Regions from separate parts of the Paenibacillus sp. SN-8-1 genome, predicted to be linked through region 2. Evidence: predicted binding sites of a transcription regulator. Region 2 holds the regulator's gene; the other holds the start of a gene.
What was found. The regulator CtsR, encoded in region 2, represses protease genes until heat stress. The targets are predictions, from matches to a motif close to ATGGTCAATAAAGGTCAAACA.

Region 1: the regulator CtsR is predicted to act here: its motif matches at 2,865-2,885, upstream of clpP (ATP-dependent Clp endopeptidase proteolytic subunit ClpP).

Annotation. Positions count from the first base shown of each region.
Region 1 covers NZ_CP194782.1:222,054-233,436, forward strand. The annotation lists gene ACRRNK_RS01190 (GDSL-type esterase/lipase family protein) at 1-536, shown strand, start outside; gene ACRRNK_RS01195 (hypothetical protein) at 533-778, shown strand; gene ACRRNK_RS01200 (PdaC/SigV domain-containing protein) at 808-1,896, shown strand; gene clpP (ATP-dependent Clp endopeptidase proteolytic subunit ClpP) at 2,019-2,615, opposite strand; tRNA gene ACRRNK_RS01210 (tRNA-Arg) at 2,952-3,026, opposite strand; gene ACRRNK_RS01215 (sugar-binding transcriptional regulator) at 3,335-4,387, shown strand; gene gap (type I glyceraldehyde-3-phosphate dehydrogenase) at 4,471-5,481, shown strand; gene ACRRNK_RS01225 (phosphoglycerate kinase) at 5,670-6,851, shown strand; gene tpiA (triose-phosphate isomerase) at 6,974-7,726, shown strand; gene gpmI (2,3-bisphosphoglycerate-independent phosphoglycerate mutase) at 7,728-9,278, shown strand; gene eno (phosphopyruvate hydratase) at 9,307-10,596, shown strand; gene ACRRNK_RS01245 (TfoX/Sxy family protein) at 10,689-10,967, opposite strand; gene ACRRNK_RS01250 (OsmC family protein) at 11,141-11,383, shown strand, end outside.
Region 2 covers NZ_CP194782.1:3,948,024-3,959,406, forward strand. The annotation lists gene ACRRNK_RS19480 (PIN/TRAM domain-containing protein) at 1-1,073, opposite strand, end outside; gene ACRRNK_RS19485 (DUF1573 domain-containing protein) at 1,286-1,681, shown strand; gene pssA (CDP-diacylglycerol--serine O-phosphatidyltransferase) at 1,768-2,496, opposite strand; gene disA (DNA integrity scanning diadenylate cyclase DisA) at 2,550-3,626, opposite strand; gene radA (DNA repair protein RadA) at 3,640-5,007, opposite strand; gene clpC (ATP-dependent protease ATP-binding subunit ClpC) at 5,207-7,648, opposite strand; gene ACRRNK_RS19510 (protein arginine kinase) at 7,707-8,765, opposite strand; gene ACRRNK_RS19515 (UvrB/UvrC motif-containing protein) at 8,778-9,299, opposite strand; gene ACRRNK_RS19520 (CtsR family transcriptional regulator) at 9,329-9,790, opposite strand; gene ACRRNK_RS19525 (hypothetical protein) at 10,342-10,509, opposite strand; rRNA gene rrf (5S ribosomal RNA) at 10,657-10,773, opposite strand; rRNA gene ACRRNK_RS19535 (23S ribosomal RNA) at 10,998-11,383, opposite strand, start outside.

The DNA of each region.
Region 1 (11,383 bases), 880 kb from region 2:
ATCGGCTAAGGGCACCAATTCAACTGAAGAATCTGGGTGTAAATGGACTCGATTCCGAAGGACTTGAACAGCGTGTTCGATACAACTCGATATACCGGCAGTCGCTTAGGGAAGCGGATATCATTACGGTGTCGGTTGGGGGGAATGACTTAATCCACGCGGCCAAAGAGATTTTGAGGAATCCAGCTCAGGAATCGCAGATTCTGAACCATTCATTGGCTGAATGTAAGAGCAATTTTGGAAGTATTGTGCGTACGATTTATGACATTAAGGAAAGCAGCCGAAGTCCTTATATTCTAAGGGTAGTCGGTCTCTATAACCCTTTTCCCCAGATAAGTGAGGGCAACTCTTGGGTAAGTTCATTTAACCGATATGCGGCTCAATATTCGAACCGGGTGTATGGATTCGCGGATATCTTTCCGGTTTTTGCCGTTCGTGGTCGTGAACTGCTCTCCATCGATCAAGTCCATCCGAATAGCAGGGGTTACAGGATTATGGCGGAGCAGTTGAACGGATTGGGATATGGCGTCCTGTGAGTGGAGACGAAGACGAAGATGTAAATGTAAATGTAAATGTAAATGAACAAGTCGTAAGGCATCCAATACCTATATACGGTGGAAGATGCCTTGCTCCTCTGCGTCCAGGAACCTGCTTGAAAAATTACATAGAGTTTAAGGAAATGTTACAGGGTATGACGGAAAGAAAAGAAAGTGTAATAGGCGTTGTTACCCTTTGCTCTACGGGTGTATCTATAATTAGAAAAGTATGGTTTGCCTGAATTTTCTTAGTTTGGAAAGGAGCATTTATATGAATCGTAGTATGAAATGGAGTGCCGGCCTCTTGGCTGGAGCCCTGTTGTTTGGAGGAGCTGCGCTTCCGGCTGGAACTGGATATGCTGCTGGAACCGGCCCGGTAGCCAAGAAGGCAGAGGCGGCGCAGGTACAGGTAGGTGTGAAATGGAAGGGAGCATTATCGGCACAGCAGGGAATCCTCAGCGGCGGACGGGTGTATGTTCCGGTAACATTCCTCCGTGACGTAGTCGGACTTGGGCTTTCTTATGATTCGGCTTCGCACATCTACAGCCTTGGAGACGGTTACCGGAAATTGAATCTGGCGGTCTCCGAGTACGGGGTTGATCCGAGTGTTAACGGGTACTATTTGAGTGAAGGATATCGCGGTAAATTAATAAAGGGCCATATTTATGTCCCTTATAAATTACTTAATGATTATCTTGGATACCAGTCGGCCTGGGACGCCAAAGCCAAGCGGCTGTCCATAGATCCGCGTACAGAGAATTCGATCACCATCAAGAATGTTAGCCTGGACAAGACCCTTAAGGGTGCCTCAACCAAGCTAATCTACCCTCAGGTCAGCGGCCTGGCTGACGAAGCTGCACAGAAGTCGATCAACGCCGCGCTTCAATCATCGATGGACCGTTTCGTTGCCCAAGCGGAAAAGGATCTGAAGGAGCGTTCCGCCCAGGACCGTGAGTATGAGTATGACAGCACCTATGTGGTTACTTTTAACGAGAAGGGCGTTCTAAGCCTGGTTCTGGCTCAAAGTTCTTACACGGGCGGAGCACATGGCTTTACTTTAACAGAAGGCCACACCTTCTCGCTGAAGAACGGCAAGGAGCTTGGATTCAGTGATCTGCTCAAAAGCAACCCCGGCTATAAGAAACAGCTTAATGCCGATCTGGCCAAGAAGCTGAAGGCGCATCCGGGTTATCTCGGCGGGTTCAAAGGTCTAACCTCGGACCGGAATTTCTATGTAAAGCCGAATACCTTGACGATCTACTTCCAGCCTTATGAATATACCGCTTATGCCGCCGGCACGATTGAATATGATTACGGATTTGATCAACTGCTGCCTAAGGGCGCGAATCCATTTAAATAATCAAGTTGATGAGAAGTCCCGCTATTATAACCAGTGGGGCTTCTTTCGCTTGTCCATACTTTGTTGAAGAACGCAAAAATGGCGCCACAGGAGTAGAATCCTGTGACGCCATGATTCAAATCTTATACGCCTTGTGGACCGGTCTTCTCGATAACCTTATCGACAATACCGTAATCCTTGGCTTCAGAAGCGCTCATAAAGTAGTCGCGGTCCGTATCCTTCTCGATACGCTCGAGTGGCTGTCCTGTGCGTTCAGCCAGAATTTTGTTCAAGGAATCACGCATCTTCAGAATACGGCGGGCACGGATCTCGATATCCGTTGCTTGGCCTTCAGCTCCACCGAGCGGTTGGTGGATCATAATTTCACTGTTAGGCAGTGCAAAGCGCTTGCCTTTCTCTCCCGCATTCAGCAGGAACGCACCCATCGAAGCGGCCATACCTACACAGATGGTAGATACATCGGATTTGATGAATTGCATGGTATCATAAATGGCCATACCGGCAGTAATCGATCCGCCTGGGCTGTTGATGTATAAATGAATATCTTTACCCGGGTCTTCGGCATCAAGGAACAGCATCTGCGCAATAATGGAGTTGGCAACCACATCATTTACCTGCGTACCGAGGAAAATAATACGGTCTTTAAGAAGTCTCGAGTAGATGTCATAAGCACGCTCACCGCGATTGCTTTGTTCGACAACCATAGGGATATAACTCATTAGAAAACCCTCCTTAAATGTTTGTTGTGACACAATAATCAGAAACATGATTTCCGTCCCTTGCATCATGGACCGCCATCTCAATCTCTTGGTCAAATCAGGGGAAGACAAGTCGTCTTGACCTATGTAAGAAAGGTGTCCGGGAAACGTTTCTATTATGAATGAACTAATGAGATCGTCCTAACTAGAAAACAGAATACTTCTGTTAGTTCTATCCATAATAACCACATCATAAACAATTTCAAACATAAAGTCAAAGAAAGTCAAACTAATTATAAAAAAAAGGCCCACTTTAAAGCGGCTTTGGTTAAAGCTAATAATAGGTGCTTGTAAGAATGGCGCGCCCGCGAGGAATTGAACCTCGATCTCAGGCTTCGGAGGCCTACGTCATATCCATTGGACCACGGGCGCAAAATCAGAGTAGCAAAAATGATTATATGTTATCCCATGTTAAATTGCAAGCTTAACTTAGGATAACAAATACTTACTATAATAGGCCATACCGGGTGAAATGATAATTATTGAGGGCTATCGATAAAGAATAGACAGATTTTTGTATAAAGAGGACAAGCACAGTAAATTATACGTTCGTCAGACTTGCAACATGCGGTAGAATTAGGTAGAATGTTAGTGGGACTTAAAAAGTTAACCCGGGACGTTTTAAGGCCAACAACGTTTGATGAAGATGAGATAGATGAATGCCAAGCAGGAGTGAAAGCATGCGAAACATATTGGAAATCCAAAAGCAGCTTCTGCCTGATCTCATGGATATTCTCAAGAAAAGATACACCATTCTTCATCAGATCAAGCTTGCTGGAGTGATTGGCCGCAGAACATTAGCCGCATCTCTGGATATGACAGAACGTGTGCTGCGCGCCGAGACAGACCTTTTGAAAGCACAAGGGCTGATTGAAATCGAGAATATGGGGATGACAATCAGTGAAGCAGGTGCTCACCTGCTTGAGCGTTTGGAGCCGCTTGTCAAAGAGCTGCTTGGTCTGGCCGCTTTGGAGGAGAAGATCCGCAAGGGTTATGGACTCCGCAAAGTGATTGTTGTGCCGGGGGATTGGGACGTATCTTCGGATACCAAGCAGGAGCTTGGGCGTGCCGGGGCTAAAGCGCTCCTCAGCGTAATGGAAGAGAGAGATGTAGTTGCTGTCACAGGCGGAACAACACTCGCTTCAATTGCGGAGAAGCTAACAATGCCGATGAATGCCCAGCTTAAGGACAGCTGGTTCGTGCCAGCACGGGGAGGACTCGGCGAAAGCCTGGAGATCCAGGCCAACACGATCGCTTCCGGAATGGCTAAGCGCGTGGGTGCGGGTTATCGGCTGCTGCATGTACCTGATCTGCTTGGTGAAGAGGCTTATCACTCACTTGTAAATGACCCGAATACTCAAGAAATTGTAACCTTGATTCGTAAAGCAAGGATTGTCATTCATGGCATCGGAGATGCTATGGAAATGGCACGTCGGCGCAAGCTGGACCCTGAGATGCTCCAAGAGCTTCGAAGTGAAGGTGCCCTGGCGGAATCATTTGGCTACTATTTTGATCAAGATGGCAGGGTTGTTCACAAAATGCTGACGCTCGGACTGCGACTTGAGGACATCATCTCAACTGAAGTGGTAATTGGAGTCGCGGGCGGCAAGAGCAAAGCCAAGGCCATCCATGCTGTGCTGCGGTTCGGGCATGAGGATATTCTGGTGACAGACGAGGCAGCGGCGAATGAGATTGTTGCTTTACTGGAGCAGGAGAAGGCCGAATTAAGCTAATTCAAGAACTAACATGTGTTACTCACGGCGGTTACTCACCGTCTTGAATAAATAAAAAAACGAATTTTGGGAGGAACTATTCAATGAGTGTAAAAGTTGGTATTAATGGATTTGGTCGTATCGGACGTCTTGCTTTCCGTCGTATTCAAAACGTGGAAGGTATTGAAGTAGTTGCTATCAACGACCTTACAGATGCTAAAATGTTGGCTCATTTGTTGAAATATGATACAACTCAAGGCAGATTCGATGGCGATGTTGAAGTTCATGACGGTTTCTTCAAAGTTAACGGCAAAGAAGTCAAAGTTCTTGCTAACCGTAACCCTGAAGAATTGCCATGGGGCGAGCTTGGCGTTGATATCGTTCTTGAATGTACTGGTTTCTTCACTTCTAAAGAGAAAGCAGAACTTCACCTTAAAGGCGGCGCTAAGAAAGTAGTTATCTCCGCTCCAGCTACAGGCGACATGAAGACTATCGTATACAACGTTAACCACGAAACTCTTGATGGTTCCGAAACTGTAATCTCCGGTGCATCTTGCACAACGAACTGCTTGGCTCCTATGGCTAAGACTTTGAACGACAAGTTCGGTATCGTTGAAGGCTTGATGACTACGATCCATGCTTACACTGGCGACCAAAACACTTTGGATGCTCCACATGCGAAAGGTGACTTCAGACGCGCTCGTGCAGCTGCTGAGAACATCATTCCTAACACAACTGGTGCTGCTAAAGCAATCGGCTTGGTAATTCCAGAGCTTAACGGTAAATTGGATGGTGCGGCACAACGTGTTCCAGTTGCAACTGGTTCCCTGACTGAGCTTGTAACTGTTCTTGACAAAAAAGTAACTGTAGACGAAGTTAACGCAGCTATGAAAGCAGCTTCCGATCCAGAAACTTACGGATACACTGAAGATGAGATCGTATCTTCCGATATCCAAGGTATCACTTTCGGTTCCCTCTTCGATGCTACTCAAACTAAAGTATTGACAGTTGGCGACAAGCAATTGGTTAAAACTGTAGCTTGGTATGACAACGAAATGTCCTACACTGCACAATTGGTTCGTACTTTGGAGTTCTTTGCTAAGAAATCTCAATAATATCCACACAATTCAAATGTAATTCCAAAGAGGAGCAACCTGAACCTAAGGACTCCTCTTTGGTTCATGCTAATTTATTCCATACTTAATACTGGCTTTAGATATATAGAGAAGACCTTTGCTTAAGAGACACATAACCCTTTGAACGGGTAGATATACAGCAACGATCATTTAGGAGGAACGTGGAGATGACCAAGAAAAGTGTACGTGACATAGAAGTAACTGGAAAACGCGTGTTTGTGCGTGTGGATTTCAACGTGCCGCTCGAAAACGGCAAAATCACTGATGATACCCGTATCCGGGAGACTCTTCCAACGATCAAGTATTTGATCGAGAACGGAGCTAAAGTAATTCTGGCGAGCCACCTTGGACGTCCAAAGGGTGAATTCGTTGATTCCCTTCGCCTTACTCCTGCAGCAGAGCGTTTGTCCGAACTGCTTGGGAAGCCTGTAGCCAAAGCTGATGAAGCTGTAGGTGAAGCCGTTAAAGCCAAAGTGGATGCTTTGAACAATGGCGACGTGCTTGTACTGGAGAACGTTCGTTTTTACCCTGGTGAAGAAAAGAACGATCCTGAACTTGCCAAACAGTTCGCTGAGCTGGCAGACCTGTTCGTGAACGACGCATTTGGCGCGGCTCACCGTGCGCATGCTTCTACTGAAGGTATCGCTCATCTAATCCCGGCCGTATCCGGTCTTTTGATGGAGAAAGAATTGGCTGTATTGGGCAAAGCACTTTCTAACCCAGAGCGTCCTTTCACGGCTATCATCGGCGGATCCAAAGTTAAGGACAAGATCGATGTTATCGATAACCTTCTTAACATTGCGGACAATGTATTGATCGGTGGCGGGTTGACCTACACCTTCTTCAAGGCGCAAGGTTATGAAATTGGACAATCGCTTCTGGATAAAGATAAACTTGAGGTAGCTCTTGGTTTCATCGAGAAAGCAAAGAAGCTTGGCAAGAACTTCATGCTTCCAGTGGATATTGTTGTCTCTGATGACTTCAGTGCAGATGCTAATACCAAAATTGTCAACATTGACGAGATTCCTGCAGATTGGGAAGGTATTGACATCGGACCGAAGACTCGCGAGCTTTATGCTGACGTGATCAAGAAGTCCAAGCTGGTAGTATGGAACGGACCTATGGGCGTGTTCGAAATCGAGCCATTCTCCCATGGTACACGTCAAGTGGCTGAAGCTTGTGCAGCTACAGAAGGCTACACCATTATCGGTGGTGGCGACTCTGCAGCAGCTGCTGAGAAATTCCACCTGGCTGACAAAATGGATCATATCTCTACAGGCGGCGGCGCTTCCCTTGAGTTCATGGAAGGTAAAAAGCTTCCAGGCGTCGAAGCATTGAACGATAAGTAATACGTAATACCACATGGAATGAACTAAAGAACTGAATGTAAGAATCAGGCCTAACAATTGCTCAGCAAAGGTATGGATCACATAGTCTTTAGTTCAATCCGTACAACAAAGGAGTGAGCCTTTTGAGAACACCGATTATTGCAGGGAACTGGAAAATGTTCAAAACCGTTTCCGAAGCAAAAACTTTCTTCGAAGATATCAAAGGTAAAGCGGAAGTAGAAGGTGTGGAAAGCGTGATCTGCGCACCTTTCACCAACCTTCCGGCATTGGTGGAAGCAGCGAAGGGCACTTCAATCAAGATTGGCGCTCAGAACCTTCATTTCGAAGATGAAGGAGCCTTCACAGGAGAAATCAGTGGGGGAATGCTGAAAGAGCTTGGCGTGGATTATGTAATTATCGGCCATTCCGAGCGCCGTGCTTACTTCGGTGAGACCGATGAGATCGTGAACAAGAAAGTCCATGCCGCATTCAAACACGGCATTACCCCGATCCCTTGCGTAGGCGAGAAGCTTGAAGAACGTGAAGCGGGACAGACTAAAGACGTTGTGAAGGTTCAGACCGAAGCAGCTCTTAAAGATCTTAGCGCAGAGCAAGCAGCGCAAGTAGTGATTGCATACGAGCCAATCTGGGCCATCGGAACAGGTAAATCCTCTACATCTCAAGACGCGAATGAAGTGACTTCTTACATTCGCTCTATTGTTGCGGATCTGTATGATGAGTCTGTGGCTTCCAAAGTGCGTATTCAATACGGCGGCAGCGTGAAGCCTGAGAACGTTAAGGAATATCTTGGACAAAGTGATATCGACGGAGCGCTCGTGGGCGGTGCAAGCTTGCAGCCTGCTTCTTATATCGCACTTGTCGAGGGGGCAAAGTAAGATGTCAGCACCCAGACCTGTAGCACTGATCATCATGGACGGATTCGGTCTTCGCGGCACAGATGAAGGCAACGCGGTTGCACAGGCGAACAAACCGAATTATGACAGATACCTTAAGATGTACCCTAACACCACGCTGACCGCTTGCGGTGAGGCTGTGGGTCTTCCTGAAGGACAAATGGGGAACTCTGAAGTAGGTCACCTCAATATCGGTGCAGGCCGGATCGTATACCAGGATCTGACCCGTATCGACAAGTCGATCCGTGAAGGTGATTTCTTTACGAACAAGACCTTGGTTGAAGCTGTACAATACGCGAAGACCAACGGCAAGAAGCTGCATTTGTACGGCTTGTTGTCCGATGGCGGCGTACATAGCCACATTAACCATATGCTAGCTATGCTTGATCTTGCGAAGAAGGAAGATCTGCATGAAGTGTATATCCATGCGTTCCTGGATGGCCGCGATGTGGCTCCAGACAGCGCCAAAGGATTCCTGCAGCGGTTAATCGCCAAGATTGAAGAAATAGGCATAGGTAAAATCGCAACGGTCCAAGGCCGCTATTATGCGATGGACCGCGATAAGCGCTGGGAACGGGTGGAGAAATCTTACCGTGCTATCGTGTATGGCGATGGCCCTAAGTATACAGACCCGATTCAAGCAGTAACTGAATCCTATGAGAAGTCCGTATTTGACGAGTTTGTTGAGCCTACTGTCATTGTGGATGGAGCTGGTAAGCCTGTTGGGCTGGTTGAATCCGGAGACTCCGTAGTCTTCCTGAACTTCCGTCCTGACCGTGCGATTCAGCTGTCTCAAGTGTTCACGAACCTGGACTTCCAGGGCTTCGACCGTGGACCTAACTTCCCGATCGGCCTGCACTTTGTATGTCTGACCCTATTCAGTGAGACGGTTGGCGGATACGTAGCCTATGAACCGAAGAATCTGGATAACACGTTAGGCGAGGTGCTGGTGCAGCAAGGTAAGACTCAGCTTCGTATTGCCGAGACCGAGAAGTATCCGCACGTAACCTTCTTCTTCAGCGGCGGACGCGATGTTCAGCTTGAGGGCGAGACTCGCGTATTGATCAATTCCCCTAAGGTTGCTACCTATGACCTGAAGCCGGAAATGAGCGCTTATGAAGTGGCGGAAGCTGCCGTGAAGGAGATCGAATCGGATAAGCATGATGCGATTATTTTGAACTTTGCCAACCCGGATATGGTGGGTCACTCGGGTATGCTTGAGCCGACAATCAAAGCGGTTGAAGTTACAGATGAGTGTGTAGGCAAAGTCGTTGACGCTGTACTCGCCAAAGGCGGGGTCACGATTATTATTGCTGACCACGGTAATGCGGATATGGTATATGATGAGAATGGGCGTCCATTCACCGCGCACACAACTAACCCGGTTCCGTTCATCGTAACCTCGGAAGATGTGATTCTGCGTGAAAGCGGCATTCTTGCCGATGTAGCTCCGACAATTCTGGATCTGATGGGACTTCCGCAGCCTGCGGAGATGACCGGACAATCCATGATTGCCAGCCGTAAGAACAAATAATAATTCATAAAACAAAGGAGACTTTAACATGACAATTATTTCTGACGTATATGCACGCGAAGTCCTTGACTCCCGCGGTAACCCGACGGTAGAAGTTGAAGTATATCTTGAATCCGGCGCTATTGGCCGTGCGATCGTACCTTCCGGTGCTTCCACAGGTGCTCACGAAGCTGTAGAGCTTCGCGATGGCGACAAATCCCGTTACCTGGGTAAAGGCGTTCTGAAAGCTGTTGAGAACGTGAACGAGATCATCGCTCCAGAAGTCATCGGTATGGACGCTTTGGACCAACTGGGTATCGACAAATTGATGATCAGCCTTGATGGTACTGAGAACAAAGGCAAGCTCGGTGCGAATGCAATCCTGGCCGTATCCATGGCTGTTGCTCGCGCTGCTGCTGATGCTCTTGATCTGCCGCTGTATGTATACCTTGGCGGATTCAACGCGAAACAGCTTCCAGTTCCTATGATGAACATCGTTAACGGTGGTGCCCATGCGGACAACAACGTTGACGTACAAGAGTTCATGGTTCTTCCAGTAGGCGCGCCTACTTTCAAAGAAGCTCTTCGTACAGGTGCTGAAATCTTCCACAGCCTGAAATCTGTTCTTGGCAGCAAAGGCCTGAGCACAGCTGTAGGCGACGAAGGCGGATTTGCTCCTAACTTCTCTTCTAACGAAGAAGCACTTGCTACAATCATCGAAGCGATCGAAAAAGCGGGTTACAAACCAGGTGTAGACGTATTCCTTGGTATGGACGTAGCTTCCACTGAGTTCTTCAAGAACGGTAAATATGAGCTTGAAGGCGAAGGCAAATCTTACACTTCCGCTGAGTTCGTAGATCTTCTTGCTTCTTGGGTAGATAAATACCCAATCATCACCATCGAAGATGGCTGCTCTGAAGACGACTGGGAAGGTTGGAAGCTTCTTACCCAGAAACTCGGCGACAAAATCCAATTGGTTGGTGACGACTTGTTCGTAACGAACACTGAGCGTCTGGCTAAAGGGATCGAAGAGAACATCGGTAACTCCATCCTGATCAAAGTGAACCAAATCGGTACTTTGACAGAAACTTTCGATGCGATCGAGCTTGCAAAACGTAACGGCTACACAGCTGTAATCTCCCACCGTTCCGGTGAGTCCGAAGACAGCACAATCGCAGATATCGCCGTAGCTACCAATGCCGGCCAAATCAAAACAGGTGCGCCTTCCCGTACTGACCGTATTGCGAAATACAACCAATTGCTTCGCATTGAAGACCAATTGGGCGAACTTGCTCAATACAACGGCTTGAAATCTTTCTACAACTTGAAAAATAAATAAGAAGTAAGATCACCTCTTACTTCCGAACATCAAAAGACCTCAGGGCCGATTCCGGCCGACTGAGGTCTTTTGTCTGTATAACCTTGTATAATTTATGTAATGGAGCATGCTGTTAATTGGTTGAGTATCTTGAATTCCTGAATAAGCTCGCGCTGCGTGCTCTTAGGCAGCAGGTGCGAGCGTACTCCTTGAACTGCCCCCTCAAGAGCATAGAGCGTATGAAGACAAGCTGAGCTGTCCTGCTTGCGGATACGGGCGTAAGCTTCCCGGCTGCCTAGTTCCATAAGCTGAAGAGGGCTCTTGATCCCGCTGGCAATCAGCTTGGCTTCAAGGACATGACCGATATTGGGCAGATCAGATAATTTGGACATGGCTCTAGATTCTGTTAAGGGAATAGCTTTGAAATTACTCATTAAATCACCTCCTGAAATACACTAACAATTTCCATATCATTATAGTGGAATACCAAAGGGCTTGAGGTGACATGATTCACAGCGAACCAGGTCAATTCACGAGAGCAGACACCTATAGAGGAGGAGATCATATGAAGCATACGTTTCAACTGAACGGGATATGGAACGGTGGACGGAATAGTGAGGGAGTTATTGAAGCAGGGAATTTGAAGACGGTGATCTCCATCCCGGAGGGAATGGGTGGACCAGGCGTGGGCACCAACCCGGATGAGATGCTGCTGGGGGCGGCAGCCACCTGTTATCTGATTACACTCGCTGCCATGCTGGAAAGATCAGGAATTGAGACTGAAAGCCTAACTCAGACCTCGGAAGGG
Region 2 (11,383 bases):
TCCAACAGTTTTGGTTTGGCAAAAATCATCCGGCCCGCCGAGGTCTGCAGCACACTGGTCACAAGGACCTCAGTCACTGTGCCAATGTAGTCTCTGCCTCCTTCAACCACAATCATTGTACCATCATCAAGATAAGCTACGCCTTGTCCATGCTCTTTGCCATCCTTGATGACCTGCACCATAATCTCTTCACCAGGAAGAACGACCGGCTTAACCGCATTAGCGAGATCATTAATGTTCAGTACGGATACGCCTTGCAGCTCACAGACCTTGTTCAAATTGAAGTCATTGGTTACAACTTTCCCCTGCAGAACTTTGGCAAGCTTGACCAGCTTGCTGTCCACTTCCGAAATATCCTCGAAGTCTCCTTCATAGATCAGCACCTTAACATCGAGTTCCTTCTGAATTTTGTTCAGAATATCAAGACCACGGCGTCCACGGTTCCGCTTAAGCAGATCCGATGAATCCGCAATATGCTGAAGCTCCTCTAGTACGAATTCTGGAATGACAATGGTTCCCTCAATAAATCCAGTTTTGCAAATATCGGCGATTCGCCCGTCTATGATGACACTCGTGTCCAGGATTTTGTGTTCTTGTGTCCATGTCTCTTCTTCCCGGGCAGAGCCCCATTTCCCCGATTTCCAAAGTGAGGAGAGCTCATCCTTCTTCTCAATACCGACACGCAGACCCATATAACCGCAGAGCCAAGTGAACACCAGCTGAACAGCCTCTCTAAGGCTTCCTAGCCATGACAAACCTGGGTAGACCATTAACGAAAGAAGAAGTCCCGCAGTAAGACCTGCCGTACCCGCAGCCAAATCCCCCATAGGAATTTGGGTTAAAACTTGAATCCCCGCACGAATCCGTCTGGACAAAGTCTCAGCAAATAACGAAAATAGGAACATAAAGAGACTGGCGCCAAGCACTGCAAAAAGCAGATGTCCACCTAATGGGCCCATACCATTCAGCAGGTCTTGCATTGAAGCTGGCAGAAGATCCACCAAATTTTGAGAAGTGTATCCGGACCAAGCCCCAATAAGGCCCACTAGAATTAGAAAAGTTCTCTTTAACATATGTTCCTTCACCTCCTTAATTTTATATCTCGCTCTTTATCCAGTATGATCCATTTTTTGCAGGGGTAATCCAGTGAATAGAACTTTTTTTCCCAAGCCTGGCACAGGGTTGAGTCCTCGCAGGCCCCTAGGCCCTGCGATTTCAGCTTGAAAAGGAATCAAACCGTGGACTATAATGAACTCAATTCATAAAATAAGGTGGATGGAAAATAATGAGCACACTTAGCTTACAGTCTTTTCAAGAACAAGTCTCCGAACTGCTTCTCCGTCACCGCAGTCTGCTGGATGTCCTCTCTAAGAATAGTCAAAGTAACTCATCTGTCATTCGTTCGGTAACCAAATCTGTAACCGAGTGCGGATGCATTGAACTTCATGCAACCAAGCAAACCTTTGAACCCAGCCTCAACCTGGAGCAGGCCAAAGAAGTGGTCGGCAAGCACGTTCAAGGTGAACTGTGCGAGAACTGTAGAGAAGCTATTAGCTCTGAGCTTGGGCGCAACTTGTTCTATATGTCCGCTCTGTGCAATCTGCTCGATATTAATATGGATGAAGTCGTGGAGAGAGAGTCGAAGAAATGCTCTACGCTTGGGCTGTTCAACTTATCGTAAGCCTTATAAAAAAAGCAAAAAGCACCGAATCCTGAAAGGGATTCCGTGCTTTTTTTTATTCTATATGCATTCCATGGAAGAACAGATTAATGCTTTGAACGATAAGTCTTTTCCGAAGAATGCGAATTCGGACCACCTTTGCCGAGCATTCTGTCAATATTCTGCTTAATCCCATATAGTGCATAAATGACAAGAGGGACAAAGATCAGTTTGGTCAATTGATCTGGAAATCTAACAGCTACCAGCACAGCAACTGCTACGACCCAAGGGGCGAACCAAAGGGCCTTTCTCGGCAGGCCAATCTTCTTGAAGTTCGGGTATCTAACAGAGCTGACCATCAAATAAGAGAGCAAAAGCATCGCTATAATGAAATAAGGGGCTGTAATCTCTTTGTGAAATAAGGAAAGTGTGGCTAGAACGCTCCCTGCAGCGGGAATTGGAAGACCAATGAAGTAACCCGGGATACCCGGCTTCACGTTGAACCTTGCCAGCCGAAGTGCACCGCACATCGGGAAGATCGCAGTTACTATCCATGCCAGCGCTTCCGGCATGTTTTGAAAGGAAATCGTATACATCAATAGCGCAGGTGCGATTCCAAAGGAAATCACATCTGAGAGAGAATCGAGTTCTTTTCCAAATTCGCTTTGACAATTAAGGGCACGGGCAACGCGTCCATCCAGACCATCGAGCAGCATAGCAACAATAACCATAATGGCTGCCAAACTGTACTTCCCGTTAAACGCCAGCATAATCGCGACCATTCCGAGAAACAAGTTACCTAAGGTAAACATGTTCGGAATCGATTTAGTAATCATCTCTTCACCTCATATATATTATGCCTCAGGATCATCCTTTGATTGTATGGGAATTAGATTTGTCTGTCAATGAATACTTGCTCCTGAAGGCGTTTCAATCCATCCTTAATGGTACGCGCCCGAACCTCACCAATACCATCCACTTCATCCAATTCTTCTATGGAGGCGATCATAACCCCAGGCAGATGTTCGAAACGTTCAACGAGATTATGGATAATGACATTAGGCAAGCGTGGAATCTTATTAAGAACACGGTAACCCCGCGGTGAAATAAGCTCTTCGGAGGATGCCGCGGCTGCAGGATAGCCAAGAAGGCGGGAAATATGAACAACGTCCAGCAGTTCTTCATCAGAAGAACGCTTGAGGCCCAAAATAAGCTCCCGAATGTATTCCTCCTGATCTTCACGAGCATAATCCTTATACAGCAGCCAGGCTTCTTCCTCCATATTGCTGACCAGCTCCTCCATCTGCATACTGATCAGACGGCCTTCTGTACCCAGTTCGTTAATGAACCGCTTGATTTCAAGCTTAATACGGATAACCATTTCAACCCGCTGAATCACATTGATAACCTCTGGCAAAGTGACAAGCTCCTCGAATTCCGAGGCGGTCAAATTCGTAAGAGATTGATTCAGAACAGATCTGTATTTCTCAAGCGTCTGAATCGCTTGATTCGCTTTGGTTAGAATCACGCCAATTTCCTTAAGTGCATAGCGCAGTCCACCTTGATAAAGCGTGATGATATTACGCCGCTGTGAAATAGACACTACCAGCTTTCCGGTCTGCTTAGCGACCCGCTCTGCAGTACGGTGGCGGATACCTGTCTCGGCTGACGAGATGGAGGAGTCGGGAATAAGCTGGGTATTTGCATATAAGATCCGCTTCAAATCCTCACTTAATATGATGGCTCCATCCATTTTGGCAAGCTCATACAGATAGTTCGGAGAGAAATCACAGTTAATGGAGAAACCTCCTTCAACCACTTCCATTACTTCCGGACTATATCCAACTACAATCAATCCGCCAGTCTTAGCCCGCAGCACATTCTCAAGTCCGTCCCTAAATGCGGTACCGGGTGCCACAAGCCTGAGCAAATCGTTCATTTTCTCCAGTTGGTTTGGTTCTTTCATCTTCAAGTGCCCCCTAATTTAACGCAACAGCTAATGCCTCTGCAACCGTATTTACACCGATCAATTGAATCCCCTTCGGGCTCTTCCATCCCTTGAGGCTCTTCTCCGGGAGGATAACCCGTTTGAATCCTAACTTTTGCGCTTCTCTTACCCGCTGTTCAGCACGGGAGACGGCCCGAACTTCTCCGGTTAAGCCTACCTCTCCAAAGATCACATCATCCGGCTTGGTAGGAATATCGCGGAAGCTGGATGCAATACTCACCGCAATCGCCAAATCAACCGCGGGCTCATCCAGACGCACACCGCCAGCGACGTTAACATAAGCATCCTGGGTTTGGAGGAACATCCCCATTCTCTTCTCAAGTACGGCAATAATTAGATTCATCCGATGGTGATCGACACCGGTACCCATCCGTCTTGGCGAGGGGAAATGAGTCGAGGAGATCAGCGCCTGCAGTTCCACCAGCATCGGGCGAGTCCCCTCCATGCTAGCTACTACAGTAGAGCCTGCTACACCAAGGGGACGCTCTGAAAGAAATAACTCTGAAGGGTTAACGACCTCCGTCAGCCCCACTTCATTCATTTCAAATATGCCGATTTCATTCGTTGAACCGAACCGATTCTTAACTGCACGAAGCAGGCGATAAGAATGATGGCGCTCACCTTCAAAATAAAGCACACAGTCCACCATGTGCTCAAGTAGCCTGGGACCCGCAATAGCCCCCTCCTTAGTGACATGACCTACAAGAACGGTGGCAATTCCCTGCCCCTTCGCAATCCGCATAAATCTTGCCGTACATTCCCGAACCTGAGAGACGCTTCCTGGAGCACTTGTCACTTCAGGCAAATATACGGTTTGAATCGAATCAATGACCAGAAAGTCGGGTGACACACTTTCAATCGCCTCTTCAATACTGTCCATATTGCTCTCGCACAGCACGAAGAGTTCTGCGGATAAAGCGCCCAGACGCTCCGCACGCAGCTTGGTCTGCTTCACGGATTCCTCGCCAGAGATGTACAGAACCCGCAGTCCCGCTTTGGCCATCTCATAAGAGGTCTGAAGCAATAGCGTGGATTTGCCGATCCCCGGATCTCCACCTACGAGAACAAGAGAGCCTGGAACTACTCCCCCGCCAAGCACCCGGTTTAGTTCTCCAATTCCCGTCTGAACACGCGGCTCCTTGCCGCTCTCTATATTAATTATGGGCTGGGCCTTTTCTTTAGTCTGAAAAAGTCCCGAGGTCAGCCCTTGAGTCTTAACTACTTTCTCGGTTTCTTCCACCATAGTATTCCAGCTGCTGCAGCCTGGACATTTACCATACCATTTAGGGGATTCATAACCGCATTCTGTGCAATAGAACTTGGTCTTAATTTTGGCCATGTACCTCTCCTTAACCAGCCTGAGGATTTTCAATCGGAATTGCTTTATCGATATAACAATCAAAGTTTACCATTTATATTGTTTTATCGTAAAGTTTTAATGAAAATGTTAGAACAAACAGCAAGAGGCTGCGTTACTCGAACAAATGTCCGAGCAGCATTCAGCCCCTTGTCTATAAAAAGTTATGCAGTTATACCGTTCAGTTAGGTGATAAAGTTCCCGTTCTGTTCACGGTTAGTGATCCGTTCTCTTCATCAATAACGAGAGAATCACCTTTCTTCACCGTACCGGTTAACAGTTCTTCGGATAACCGGTCTTCAATGTGCTTCTGAATCGCGCGACGCAGCGGACGCGCGCCATAAGCTGGATCGAACCCTTCTTTTGCCAAGAATGCCTTGGCTTTGTCGGTAAGAAGGAAATCAACATCGTATTCACGCAGACGTCTGCGAAGCTCCTCGGACATGAGTGTAACGATCTCTGCAATATGCACTTCTTCCAGAGAGTGGAACACGATCGTCTCATCGATCCGGTTGAGGAATTCTGGACGGAAGCTCTTCTTAAGCTCTGCCATTACTTTATCCTTCATCGTATCGTAATTAGCGCCCGCATCGCTGACAGCGGTAAATCCGAGTGTTGTGTTCTTCTTGATCACATCAGCCCCGACATTGGATGTAAGAATGATCAGCGTATTGCGGAAATCGACTACGCGGCCTTTCGAATCCGTAAGACGTCCATCCTCCAGCACTTGAAGCAGGATGTTGAACACCTCTGGATGTGCTTTCTCAATTTCGTCAAGCAGAACTACGGAATACGGCTTCCGGCGAACCTTCTCCGTCAGCTGACCGCCTTCTTCATAGCCTACATATCCTGGAGGAGCTCCGACCAGACGAGCGGTGGAATGCTTCTCCATATATTCGGACATGTCGATTCGGATAACCGCATTCTCATCACCGAACATCGCCTCAGCGAGTGCGCGGGCAAGTTCTGTTTTACCTACCCCGGTTGGTCCTAGGAAGATAAATGAACCCATTGGACGTTTAGGATCTTTAAGTCCAGCACGTGCCCGGCGGATTGCCCGGCTGACCGCTTTCACAGCCTCATCCTGACCAATAACCCGTTCGTGCAGAATTTGCTCCATATTAAGCAGACGTTCGGTCTCCTCTTCCTTCAGCTTGCTAACAGGGATTCCAGTCCAGCTGGCTACAACCTGGGCAATATCCTCCGGAGTTACTTCAGAATCAGTACGTCCTTGTTTTTCTTTCCATTGATTCTTCGTTACATCGAGCTCTTCACGAATCTTCTGCTCTGTATCACGAAGGGCCGCAGCCTTCTCGAATTCCTGACTTTGAACAGCTGAATCCTTCTCTTTACGGATGTCATCCAGACGATTCTCAAGCTGCTTCAAATTAGGTGGTACCGTATATGAGTTGAGCCTTACTTTGGAGCCCGCTTCATCAATAAGGTCAATGGCCTTATCAGGCAGGAACCGGTCAGGAATGTAACGGTCAGAAAGCTTCACTGCCTGCTCGATAGCCTCATCCGTAATTTTCACCCGGTGGTGAGCTTCATAACGGTCACGAAGTCCATGCAAGATCTGGATCGCTTCCTCTGGAGATGGCTGATCCACTGTAATAGGCTGGAAGCGGCGCTCAAGCGCGGCGTCCTTCTCGATATATTTGCGATATTCGTCCAGTGTTGTGGCACCGATGCACTGAAGTTCACCGCGGGCCAAAGCCGGCTTCAGAATATTGGAGGCGTCAATGGCGCCTTCAGCACCCCCTGCACCGATAAGGGTATGCAGCTCGTCAATGAACAAGATAATATTGCCTGCCTGGCGAATTTCGTCCATGATTTTCTTCAAACGATCTTCAAACTCACCGCGATATTTGGTACCGGCAACTACTGAGCCCATATCAAGAGTCATTACTCTCTTGTCTCGCAGCGTTTCTGGAATTTCGTTGTTGATGATCTTCTGAGCGAGACCCTCGGCAATCGCCGTTTTACCTACCCCTGGCTCTCCAATCAGTACCGGGTTGTTCTTAGTCCGGCGGCTAAGTACTTGAATTACACGCTCAATTTCCTTGCTGCGCCCGATAACCGGGTCCAAGCTGCCTTCCTTGGCTATAGCCGTCAAGTCACGTGCCAAGCTGTCCAGTGTTGGGGTATTCACATTTGCAGGGGCCCCATGATGACTGGATACCGCTTCACTGCTTCCAAGCAACTGAAGCACTTGCTGACGTGCTTTGTTCAGGCTGATTCCAAGATTGTTCAATACGCGGGCTGCAACTCCTTCTCCTTCGCGGATAAGACCGAGCAGGATATGCTCTGTTCCCACATAGGTATGACCCAGCTTACGGGCTTCGTCCATCGAAAGTTCGATAACTTTCTTGGCACGAGGCGTGTAAGCAATATTGGTGGGCTGCTCTTGACCGCGGCCGATCAAGGTCTCCACTTCATCTTGTATCTTCTCAAGTCCAAGACCTAGACCAATCAAGGCTTTAGCGGCAATGCCTTCTCCTTCACGAATGAGACCCAGCAGTATATGTTCAGTACCAATATTATTATGCCCCAAACGAACTGCTTCCTCTTGAGCCAAAGCCAGCACTTTCTGTGCGCGTTCCGTAAATCTTCCAAACATCATATCCCCTACACCTCCATGATTGGTAAAAATCTGGTTCTACGATTAAACAGTACTGCATTTATTTACCCAATTTCTCGCGAATGAGCTTGGCCCTATACATATCCCGCTCAGCGTGATCCATGTGTTCATTGAATATTTTCTGTAAAAATCCCGGCTGTGTCAGCACTGTTAGTTCATTTAGTTCCGGAGCAGACAGATGATCAATCAGCCCCAGATCAATTCCGAGTCTGACATCGGACAATCGCTGAGCCGCTTCCTTGGAATCCATAATCGCTGCATTGGACAAGATCCCGTAGGACCGCATGACCCTGTCGGTCATCCGCAGCCGTGACTCCATAAGCAGTCTCTGCCTTGCTGTCTTCTCATGCTCGATAATCTGTAAGACTACACCATGCAGATTCTCAATGATTTCAGACTCGCTTTGTCCCAGTGTAATCTGATTTGAGATTTGAAACAAGTTACCCATGGCCTCACTACCTTCGCCATATATCCCGCGAACCGTTAATCCAACCTGTGAGACCGCCGATAATATCCGGTTGATCTGCTGCGTTAGAACTAAGGCGGGAAGATGCATCATGACCGAAGCTCTAAGCCCAGTACCTACGTTAGTAGGACAACTGGTCAAATAGCCTCTTTTATCATCAAAGGCATAATCCACATGAGCTTCAAAAATATCATCCACTGCAGTTGCCCGCTCCCAAGCTTCTTGAACATGAAATCCCGGATACAAGCACTGAATACGCAGATGATCTTCTTCGTTGATCATAATACTCAAGCTTTCATCTTCACTGATGAGAACTGCGCCATTGCGCGATTCGGCAGCAAGATTAGGGCTGATCAAATGCTTCTCAACGAGAATTCTTCGGTCCAAATCATCCATCTCATCCAGGAGCAGGAAATGCAGCACTCCGTATCGACCCAGGCGTTCGTCTCCAAGAACAGCCTTGAGTCTTGTCAACACTTCCTCCGATTGCTGGTTCGTCGCCAGCATGGGAAAAGCAAGATGTTGAAGGTTCCGCGCAATCCGCACCCGGCTGCTGATGACAATGTCGGATTCATATCCTCTATGTCTCATCCATTCACTGAGCGGCTGTTCTGTAAACCGGAGATTAGGCATAACGCATTCCTCCTACTCTGATGAAATGTCTTTCTCAAGTTCTCTAATCTGATCCCGAAGCTTGGCTGCCTTCTCAAATTCCTCTTCAACAATTTTTTGTTGGAGCTCCTGCCTAAGGCCCTCGATTTTTCGTTTTGCTTGTATATGGCTGCCTACTCGAACAGGTACTTTGCCCATATGGGTCGTGTTCCCGTGTACCCTTTTGAAGAGAGGATCCAGCCGGTCATTAAAATATTTATAACAAGAGCTGCAGCCGAACCGTCCCACTTTACTGAACTGGGAATAGGTCATTCCACATTCCTTGCATTGAAGATTCTCTGTATTCTTACCTACCAGTTGCCCTTTTCCACTTGGGCTAATATCCAGAAGACCGGACAATAAGCTGTGAATGGAGAAGCCTCCTGAGGTTCCAGGTATCATCTCGCCTTTTTCTCTCGCGCACGCTTCGCAAATATGAAATTCCGTCTTCTCCCCATTTACAACTTTCGTGAAATGAAGCGAAGCCGGACGCTTACCGCATTCCTGACAAAGCACAAGATGTCCCTCCTTTATTCCTGGCCTGATTATTTGACTAATAAAGAAATCAACATGGCCTTCATAATTCTGGCACGAATCTCATCCCGATAAGGCAGCTTAAGCGCCAGCACTTCCCTTGATGTCACTGACCTCATCAAATTCGCTTCACGCTCAGTAATGATCCGAGCCTCCACCAGTTGGTAGATCAGCCCTTCCGCAGCGGCTTGACCAATTTCATTCCCAATGGTCTGATGCAGATGAGTATGCAGCGAGGTTGGACCAGGCAGCTCAATCTTTCTTATCCTGACGTACCCGCCTCCGCCGCGCTTACTTTCCACAAGGTAACCTTTCTCCAGCGTAAACCGCGTACTGATTACGTAGTTAATCTGGGAAGGTACACAGGAGAATTTATCGGCTAAATCATTGCGCTGGATCTCAATGGTTCCTTCAGGACTTTCATGCATAATACTCTTGAGATATTTCTCAATAATATCGGAGATATTTCGCATTCATTCATCCCTCCATTGTTGAAGCGTTTAGCCCTTATGAAACGGCAAAATGATCTCCTGATAAAATCAACCTGTTGGTCAATTTAATACTACAACTTTTAATACATTGAATAAAAATAAACCCGGTTAAAGAAGTGTTGATTTACAATCAGTTGACTTTGACTTTCTTTGACCTTGAATTCATTATATCATATTTTCCTCATTTGCCAAGAGCCCTTTTATAATTAGTCTAAAATCCTGTGACACAGATGAAAGTCCTTAGTTAGTCCGTTGTATTCAGCCCTAAATATACTTTACCCATCCTGCAACGTGTCCATTCGATTCATGAGTGAATTTAACTCTAATCATTCTTTTTGGTTAGCGGTCAGTTAGAAACAAGGCTGAGCCCCAACCGAAGAGAGTACCTGTATTATTGATTAACTTTTCATTATGAGCGTCGTGAACTAACGACTACAGAAGAAATTCCATGGACATAGCCCAAATTTCCACCTTGATAAAATGGACACAAAAGAACCGCCAGAGCTTTTCTGACGGTTCCAGGGTGGTTAAGGTTAGTCTCCTTCTTTTTCCTGAGGGATATCATATTTATTCATATGTGCGGTAATGGCTTCCACAGCCTCGTTCACATCGGTTGTAGCAGGAACTGCCTTAACTTCATCCTCCGTTGCATCCAAAAAGTTCTGATGATCCGCACGGATCGCTTCAATCTTGTTGCTCATCTCTAAAATCAGCCTCCTAAGTTTAAAAAATGCCCTATTATTGTTTCAGAATTAGCTGAATCTATACCCTAATGGAGCTGCCTTATAGTTAAAATAATTTAATGCACAAAAAAAGCCTTATCGTTTAATCGATAAGGCTTACACTTTGCTTGGCGGCGTCCTACTCTCCCAGGACCCTGCGGTCCAAGTACCATCGGCGCTGGAGGGCTTAACGGTCGTGTTCGGGATGGGTACGTGTGGAACCCCTCCGCCATCGCCACCAAACAGGATTTTTCCGGGTCAATACTCCCTGAATCACTTCAGGAAAATATCCAACCTTAGAAAACTCATCGCTGCGAGAAAATATCAGACCTTATCAAGGCTTGCAGCTTAAAATCGGTTCAGGCTTGATCACCTGAAAACTAGATACGAAACGAACTTGCGTGTGCCCCATTGTTCTCGGGGTTCTTAGAATATGCTTCCGAAGTAGTTTCACTTCGTGAAACTTTGAGGATAAGCCCTCGACCGATTAGTACTGGTCAGCTCCATGCATTACTGCACTTCCACCCCCAGCCTATCTACCTCGTCGTCTTCAAGGGGTCTTACATACTGGGAAATCTCATCTTGAGGGGGGCTTCACGCTTAGATGCTTTCAGCGCTTATCCCTTCCGCACTTAGCTACCCAGCTGTGCTCCTGGCGGAACAACTGGTGCACCAGCGGTGCGTCCATCCCGGTCCTCTCGTACTAAGGACAGCTCCTCTCAAATTTCCTACGCCCACGACAGATAGGGACCGAACTGTCTCACGACGTTCTGAACCCAGCTCGCGTACCGCTTTAATGGGCGAACAGCCCAACCCTTGGGACCTACTTCAGCCCCAGGATGCGATGAGCCGA